DNA from 2 places in the Streptomyces sp. NPDC048172 genome. Region 1 is predicted to be linked to the other one. Evidence: riboswitches for the same ligand, from Rfam matches in the RefSeq annotation. Region 1 holds a riboswitch; the other holds the start of a gene.
The links. Region 1 has a riboswitch for cobalamin ahead of ACGF3A_RS29475 (prenyltransferase/squalene oxidase repeat-containing protein). Riboswitches for the same ligand answer to the same signal wherever they lie in the genome.
Positions count from the first base shown of each region.

Region 2: it holds a riboswitch for cobalamin, as region 1 does, so the genes downstream of both, ACGF3A_RS18060 (cobalamin biosynthesis protein) here and ACGF3A_RS29475 (prenyltransferase/squalene oxidase repeat-containing protein) in region 1, are expected to answer to the same signal.

Region 1 is NZ_JBIDAT010000007.1:9,409-13,670, reverse strand. Features, by position in the region: gene ACGF3A_RS29485 (energy-coupling factor transporter transmembrane component T) at 1-668, opposite strand, end outside; gene ACGF3A_RS29480 (SCO2322 family protein) at 680-1,315, opposite strand; gene ACGF3A_RS29475 (prenyltransferase/squalene oxidase repeat-containing protein) at 1,339-2,607, opposite strand; cobalamin riboswitch at 2,753-2,894, opposite strand; gene ACGF3A_RS29470 (ArsR/SmtB family transcription factor) at 3,450-4,262, opposite strand, start outside.
Region 2 is NZ_JBIDAT010000004.1:54,968-59,229, forward strand. Features, by position in the region: gene ACGF3A_RS18035 (anion permease) at 1-28, shown strand, start outside; gene ACGF3A_RS18040 (hypothetical protein) at 53-265, shown strand; gene ACGF3A_RS18045 (helix-turn-helix domain-containing protein) at 569-1,423, shown strand; gene ACGF3A_RS18050 (hypothetical protein) at 1,458-1,877, shown strand; gene ACGF3A_RS18055 (DUF397 domain-containing protein) at 2,160-2,423, opposite strand; cobalamin riboswitch at 2,705-2,833, shown strand; gene ACGF3A_RS18060 (cobalamin biosynthesis protein) at 2,986-3,957, shown strand; gene ACGF3A_RS18065 (cobyric acid synthase) at 3,935-4,262, shown strand, end outside.

The DNA of each region.
Region 1 (4,262 bases):
AGCGCGACCGAGCGCTCCAACGCGCCCTCCAGGACCGGCAGCCCCACCTGGAGCACCCCGCGCAGTCCCCGGTCGCTCCGGCCGCGCAGCCGCCGGGCCGCGCGCAGCCGCTGCACGTCGGCCACCAGGTTCGGCGCGAACGTCATGGCGACGACCACCGCGACCCCCGCCTCGTACAGCGCGCCGGGCAGCGACTTGAGGAGGCGGGCCGGGTTGGCGAGCGCGTTCGCGGCGCCGACGCAGATCAGCAGCGTCGCCAGCTTCAGCCCGTCGTAGAGCGCGAAGACCATGCCCTCGGCCGTCACCCTGCCGCCGACGCGCACGCCCTGCGCCCAGTCGGGCAGCGGCACCTCGGGGAGCGTCACCAGGACGTGCGTCCCGGGGACCGGCGAGCCCAGGAAGAACGCGAAGACCAGCCGGATGCCCAGCACCAGCAGGCCGAGCTTCAGGAACGCGCCGTACGAGCGGGCCCACGGCGCGTTCGTGCGGCGTACGGCGACGACGTACCCCGCGACGACGATCAGTAGGCCGAGCAGCAGCGGGTTCGTCGTACGCGAGGCCGCCGTCGCGAGACCGAGCGCCCACAGCCACCACGCCCCGGGGTGGAGCGAGGTGGAGCGGGTCGCCAGGGGCGCGCGCAGCGCCCCCGCGCGGGGCGGCCTGGCCATACGGGTGGCCTTCACCTCCTGCGGCGCGCCTGCCAGAGCGCCGCCGCGCCGAGGACGGCCACGGCGGCGACGCCCGCGCCGATGCCGAGCCCCGTGGACATGCCCCCGTCGTCGTCCTTCTTCTTCCCCGAGGAGCTGTCGCTGTCGCTCTCCTCCTTGGAGGCCACCTCGCCGCAGCCCTTGCGGGGGTAGCCGTCGATGGCGCAGAGGAGGGAGTCGGAGTTGTAGCGGAGCGGCTCGGCGACGGCCGCGAGCGCGTCGGCCGCCGAACCGTCCTCGTCGATCCGCGCGCACGCCGTACGCGCCCCGGGCGGCTTCTCCCCGCCGGGCGCGTCGCCGCGCGTGCCGAAGTCGAGGCGCAGCGCGACCCGCTTCGTCCCGGACTTCTTCTCCGTACGGGCGCACGCCGCGTCGAAGGCGATGCCGCCGCGCGGCCGGGTGGCGTCCTTGGAGTCCTCGCTGAGCGCGAAGCGGAAGCCGAGCACGTCGCCGTCGCCGGGGCGCAGCACGGCCGGGCCCTTCGTCGCGTACGCCCAGCCGCCGTCGCCCTTCCGCTCCCAGAACGACCAGTAGCGGTAGCCGTCCCTGGCGGCCTGCGCCGTACCCGCCATGCCCAGCGGCAGGGCAAGGAGCAGCACGCCCAGCATGCCCAGCACGGTCAGCAGACGCCTCACAGCGACTGCTTCTTCCGGCGTCCGCTCAGCCAGATGCCGATGCCCGCCCCGGCCGCGACGCCCACGACGATGAACGACCAGGTGGGCAGGGACCCGCCGTCGTCGTCCTTCTTGTCCTCCTTCTTGTCCTCCTCGCCCTTCTTCTCGTGGGACGGCATCGCGGCGGGCTTCGGGCCCGTCGCCGTGAGGCGCTTCAGCAGGTCGGTGCCGCCGAGCTGCGCCGGGTCGCCATTGGTCGTGGCGCGGTTGGCGAGGATCAGGATGCCGAGCGCCGCCGGGTCGTCCTTGGCCTTGTCCCACTTGCCGAGGTTGTCGCCGAGCCAGTCGAGGGACTTCTTGGCCTCGTCCTTGCGGCCCGCGGCCGAGAGGGCGATCACGGCGTCGGCGGTGTTCGCGTAGTCCGGCTGGCCCTTGCCCTTGCCCTTGTCCTTGGCGCCCGGGGTGACGGCCACGAGATGGCCGTCGTTCTTCTTCAGCGTGGCGGTGAGGTAGTCGGCACCCTTCTCCGCCTCCTTCTTCGGGGACGCGCCGTGCCCCTCCTTGTCGCCGGAGAGCGCGAGCCCCTGGCGCATCCCGGCGAGCACGGCCGCCGCGGTGGCGTCGTCGTTCGGGTCGAGCTTGTCGCCCTTGCCGGGCTGGTACGCGAAGGCGCCGTACGCGTCCTTCTTCGCGTCCTTGGTGTCCTTGTCGATCTGGAAGGAGAGCAGCGCGTCGAACGCCGTCTTGCCGTCCTTCTTCCACGCGGCCGGGTCCTTGCCCGCGGCGACGAGGGCGCCGACGACGACGGAGACCGAGTTCGCGTCGGAGGGGCTGCCGGGGTTGTAGCCCCAGCCGCCGTCCTTGTTCTGGACGGACTTCAGCCAGTCGAGGGCCTTGTCGGTCCCGGCGTTCGGCCCGCCGATCGAGGCGGACAGGGCCTGTACGGCGATGGCCGTGGCGTTCACGTCCGCCGGGGTCTTCTTCGCGTCGCACTTCGCCTTCGGGTCGGCGCGGTACGCCGGGAACGAGCCGTCCTCGCACTGCTGCGTCGACAGCCAGCTCACCGCCTTCGGCGACGGCTTCGCGCCCGCGGCGTCCAGCGCCAGCAGCGCGACGGACTGCCGCCACACCCCGTCGAACTTCGGGTCGCCCTTCCCGTACAGCTCCGGCGGCAGCTTCTCGTCGGCCACGGCGACGGGGGCGACTGCCGCTGTGACCGCGCAGAGCGCGAGGGAGGCGGCGACGGCCACGGAGAAGCGGTGGCGCTGGCGCGGGCGCGGGAACATGCGGGTGCCTTTCGCTGACGGTGACGTGACGGGTGGGCCGTAGCCGTGCACGGCCGTCCCGTCACGCGTGGTCGCGCGGCGGCACACCGGGCTCGGCTCCGTATACCCCGACGGTGCCGTGCGGTGCCCCGCTGGCGGGGCACCGCAGGAGCCTGTGCCTCCGGGCGGGCGATCCGGCTCGCGGCGCCGTGTGGTGCTCGCCGCTCACGGTTGCGGGTCAGCGCCGGATTCCCACCGGCTTCCCCCGAACGGAGACGCTGCTGTCTGCCCCGCCACTTTAGCCGTACGACCGTGAAAGACCGCCCCCAGGTGCCCTCGCCACGACCCCTCAGCTCACCAACAGACCAGACCTCGCCCGCCCAGAGCCACGCCCCTGCGTCTACTTCCCGGCTCCACCACGCAACAGAGCTTGCCCCTCCAGGGGCACGGGTCTGTGTCTGCTTCGCGGCTCCGCCGCGTGGGCGCGCCGGTCACGACACCTCGGGGCTTGCCCGATCAGGGGCCCGGGGCTGTGTTTGTTTTGCGGCTCCGCCGCGTGGGCGCGACCGGTCCAAGACTTTTGGGCTTGCCCCTTTAGGGGCGCGGGGAACTGCGCGCCCAGCCACGATGCGGGCGCGGCCCGCGAAGCACAGCCCGGGGCTCCCCGGGCGCGGCTCTTGTACGCGGGGCACCCGGCGTGGGGGGCTGCGCTTGCCAACCCTGCGCCTTGCGCAGACTTCCCAAGCTCAGAGGGGTGGAGGGAGAAGCAGGAGTGCCCCGTTAGGGGCGCGGGGAACTGCGCGACTAGCCACGATGCACTCGCAGTCCGCGAAGCACAGCCCGGGGCACCTCGGGTGCGGCTCTTACTGGAGGCTGCCGTGTTGGGCGGCTTGGAGTAGGGCTCGGCCCTGGGCGGTGACGCTGTGGAAGGAGCGGCCACCTTTGCGTACCGTCACCAGAAGGCCGTTCTCGCGCAGCACAGCGGTGTGCTGGCTCACTGCAGGCCCGGTCACATCGAGGAGGCGGGCCAGCTCTGTCGTGGACGAGCCGCATCCCGTCGCCCGGAGCAGCGCGGCCCGCGTGCGGCCCAGCAGCTCTCCCAGCCCGTCGCCCGCCTGCGACGCCGCCTCCCCGCGCTCGTGCGAGACGGGGTAGACGAGGACCGGCGGCCGGGAGGGGTCGGCGAGGGAGACCGGCGCGGGCCAGCAGAAGTAGGAGGGCTGGAGGAGCAGGCCGCGCCCCTCCAGGCGGAGCTCCTGATCCACCGGGTAGGCGACCTCCAGCACCGGCGGCTGCCAGCGGAAGTGCGGACCGAGCGAGGCGAGCATCCCCTCGGTACCGCCGTCGAGCAGCGCGTGCAGCCGCAGGTTGCGGTCGGCGTCGACGTGGGCGTGGACGCGGGACCAGTAGGGCGCGACGGCCGTCTCGTAGTACGCGCGCACCGCGCCGCCCAGCCGCCGCAGCGGCTCGGTGGCGCTGGCGCTCCGCGCCGTGGGGTCGGCCAGCGCGTCGGCCCAGCGCGGCACGCGCCCGTGGTCGGCGGCGAACCGCTCCAGGTCGGCGGCGAGCGTACGGCGCGGAGTGCTCAGCATGGTGTCGACGGCGGCGTCGAGGGTCGGGGACTCCTCGGTGCCGGGGCCAGGGGTGAGGAAGTCGGGGGAGTAGCCGCAGGGCGG
Region 2 (4,262 bases), on a different contig from region 1:
GGCCGCGTCCGCGACGAGCCTCTCCTAGGCCCAGGCCGGAAGGAAGACCGCAATGGACATCGACTGGGCCGCACTCGGCCAGGTCTTCGGAGTCAGCCTCGTGGCGACGGTCGCCCTCGTGGGCGTCTTCACCCTCGGCATCGTCGGCGGCTCCGCCCGCCGCGCGGACGGCGGCACTCCCGCACTCGCCCGCGCGGGCGCGTACACGTGCTACGCGGTGTGCGCCGCGGCGGTGGTGTTCGGGATCTATCTGATCGCGGCGTAGCCAGGCGCCAGGTGTCAGGCGCCAGACATCCGGCGCCGGACACCCGGGCACCACGTGCCCCACTCCATGAAGAACGCCCCCGGGATCACTCCCGGGGGCGTTCTTCATGCCTTCTCGGCGTATGGCGAACTGACGCACTGCTATGTTCTGCGTCACATCGGCCAGCGGCGAAGTGCCATGTGTCATATTGGAGACGTCGGCTGGGTAGGACCCAACTCGACTGGCCCATAAGGATGTTGTCGGCCAGACAGTGGCTCGCTTCCAGCTGACGGCACGCCACCATGCGAAGAGAGAGAAGGCAGCATGACCAGAGAAGCTGATCCGAGCCTGAACCGTCGCAGGCTCCGGATCGAGCTGCGCAAGGCACGGGAGCAGTCGGAGAAGACGCAGAAGGACGTGGCCGACGCCCTTGAGTGGTCACTCTCGAAGCTCATCCGCATCGAGGCCGGGACCGTCGGGATCTCCATCACCGACCTGCGCGCCCTGCTCCAGCTGTACGGGATCACCGACCCGGACGCCGTGCACGACCTGGAGGAGGCGGCACGGGCCTCCAAGGGCCAGTCGTGGTGGACGCAGTACACCGACATGCTCAACCCGAAGGTGGCGCAGCTCCTCAGCTACGAGGGAGCGGCCGAGGAGTACCGCTGCTACGAGTGCGTCCTCATGCCCGCCGTACTGCAGACGTCCGAGTACACGAGCGCGCTGCTGGCCCCGTTCGACTCCCCTGACACCCCGCGCGCCGTCGAGCTGCGGGCCACGCGTCAGGAACGGCTCTTCGACGACGGGGTCGGGCCGACGGCGGAGTTCGTGCTCGCGGAGTCGCTGCTGCATCTGCAGATCGGCGGGCCGACCGTGCTGCGCAAACAGCTGGACCACCTGCTCGCGCGCGCCGGGCAGCCGGGCGTCTCCGTGCGCGTCCTCCCCTTCTCGGCGGGCGCCCACCGCAGCACCTCCAGGTCGTTCATCCTGCTCGGGCTCAAGGACGACGACGACCTGCTCTTCATGGAGGGCGCCGGAGGGACGGTCCTGACGCGCAGCGACATGGAGATGACCGTCTGGTACCAGGAGTGCTTCGCGGACATCAGCGAGCGCGCCCTGTCGATCGAAGAGTCCCGGACGCGGATCGAGCACGTCAGGGACGCCTTGAGCAGCAGTTAGTCCCTGACGGGGCGAGGGCAGGAAGGACGCGGCAGTGTCCGGTTGGCAGGAATGGCGGGAGCGGTTAGGCGGAGCGTTACGCGCCCTCAGGGGCGCGCCCGACGCGGCCGCCCGTCCTCCGGACGCCGAGGAGGGCGAGCTGTCGGCCGGGCTCACCGAGCGCGGCACGAACCTCCTCATCACCCTTGAGGCGGCCAGGACGGACAACCAGATCCGGCTGACCTACGCGCGCGCCCTCGCCACCTCGCTCCGGCTGCTCATCGGGGGCGGTGCGGTGGCATGCGCCACCTACGCGGGCGGAGGCTGGGCGCTCGTGCTGAGCGTGTGCGGCGCCTCGCTCCTCGCCGCCTGCTGCGTGGTCGTGGGACGCCGAATACGCCGCGCCGTCAACGGTGGCGCGGACCGCGGGGACGGCCGTGGGAGAGACGGCCGGGGAAGAGACGACCGCGCGTAGGCGCGAGCCCGTACCAGAGCCCCGCTCCGCCGGCGACGAGCGCGGCCACCAGCCCCCACACCACCGCCCGTGCCGCCCCTTCCGGCGCCAGCAGCGAGGCGGCGGCTCCGAGTCCGGTGGCGAGAAGTCCCACGGCGAGGCTGTATCTCGCGGTGAGGGAGAGAGGAGAGCGCGGGTCCCGCCCGGCACGGCTCTCCCCCGGGCGCCGCACCGCGTCTTCCGTCCGGTCGGGCATCGCCCCCACCGCCATCCCCTCCGCCTGAGGGAGTCCAGGCGCCGTCGTCAGTCCTCCGCGACCCAAGTCGCCGTGGTGGCCAGGAAACTACTCCATTGCGCGGTCGTAAAGGCGAGTACGTCGCCATCGGGACACTTGGAGTCCCGCACCAGGATCCGGCCCGCGGCGTCGCTGACCTCGACGCACGCACCGGGTCCGTCATTGCTGTAGCTACTCTTGATCCATATACCCGCGGACGAGTCTTCCTCGAACACTGCGACCTCCTCCGGCCCGAAAGCCAGCGCCCCGACGTGGCCGCGCGTCTGTGGCATGCGCCCCCCTTGCCGGCCCCGCGCTGCCGCCGAAGCCGGACACATTCGGTCGCATACCGTCCGCCGCAGGCAAGAAATCGCCTCCTGCCGTCGTTTGGCGCTCTCCCGTTTGTCATGTGCAGTCTTCCCAGCGGTCCGGGGCGCAAAGGTGCATTACTGGTCGCACGACTGCGGAAGTGCGGCGCGTGTGGGGCTCACCACTCCGCCCCCATTGCAGGTCAACAGCAAGTTGACGCCTCTCGGCCAACGTGGTGGACTTCCGGTGCCAAACGGCGGCATGGAGAGGAAGCCGGTGCGAATCCGGCGCGGTCCCGCCACTGTCACCGGGGAGCGCTCCCTCACCCAGAGCCACGGTCGCGTCGCGCGGCTGGAAGGCCGGGGCGGGCGTCGATCCGGGAGCCAGGAGACTCTCGCCGTCGGTCACGTCGAGCCAGGGCGAGGACCCTGAGTGAGGACACATGTCATGCGCGGCCCCGCCCTGAGCGATTCCGGTCCCCTGCCACCGACGCCACCTCTGCCGCCGCTGTTCCGCCGAGGCGCCGCGGCGCGCTGAATGATGCGGATGCGGGCTTCTTACGCGTACGCCTGCGGCGCCGCCCTCGGATACGCCGTCGATCTTCTGCTGGGTGACCCCCGGCGCGGCCACCCCGTCGCCGCCTTCGGGCGGGCCGCCGGGGCGCTGGAGCGGCATGTGTGGCGGGACCGGCGGGACGCGGGCGCCGGGTACGCCGTGCTGGCCGCGGGCGCCGTGGTCACGGGTGCGGCCGTGCTGGAACGGGCCGTGCGGGACCGGCCCGGCGCGCGGACCGTGCTGACGGCCGCCGCCGTGTGGAGCGTGCTGGGCGGGACGAGCCTGGCGCGGGAGGCGCGGGCCGTCGGCTCGGCGCTGGCCGCCGGGGACGTCGAGGTGGCCCGGGAGCGGCTGCCGCACCTGTGCGGGCGGGACCCGCAGGCGCTGGACGCGGAGGCACTGGCGCGCGCTGTCGTGGAGTCGGTCGCGGAGAACACCTCGGACGCCGTCGTGGGCGCCCTCGTGTGGGGCGCGGTCGCGGGAGTGCCGGGCATGGCCGGGTTCCGGGCGCTCAACACGCTGGACGCGATGGTGGGGCACAAGTCGCCGCGGCACCTCCGGTTCGGCTGGGCGGCGGCGCGGCTGGACGACGTCGTGGGGTGTCCGGGAGCGCGGCTGACGGCGGTGCTCGCGGCCGTTGCCGGTGACGACGCGCGCGGAGCCGTACGGGCGTGGCGCGAGGACGCGCACCGGCATCCGAGCCCGAACGCGGGGCCCGTGGAGGCCGCGTTCGCGGGCGCGCTCGGCGTACGGCTGGGCGGCACCCTCGCGTACGGCGGCCGTACGGAGCACCGTCCGGTCCTCAACACCTCCGGGCGGCCCGTACGGACGGAGGACATCGCGCGTGCCGTACGGCTGTCGCGACGGGTGAGCGCGCTGGCGTTCGCCACCACCGTGGCGGCGGGCGCCGTGCGGATGAGGGTGCGGGAGGGAGTGCGCCGTGGGCGCGAAGGGAAGCGCTAGGGACGGCGGGACGGGCGGCGGGACCGGCGGCGGGCTGCTCGTCGCGGGGACGACCTCGGACGCGGGCAAGAGCGTCGTGACGGCGGGAATCTGCCGCTGGCTGGCGCGCAAGGGGATCAGCGTGGCGCCGTTCAAGGCGCAGAACATGTCACTGAACTCGTTCGTGACGCGGGACGGCGCCGAGATAGGCCGCGCCCAGGCCATGCAGGCCGCCGCGGCCCGGGTGGAGCCCAGCGCGCTGATGAACCCCGTACTGCTCAAGCCCGGCAGCGACCGCACCAGCCAAGTGGTGCTCATGGGGCGTG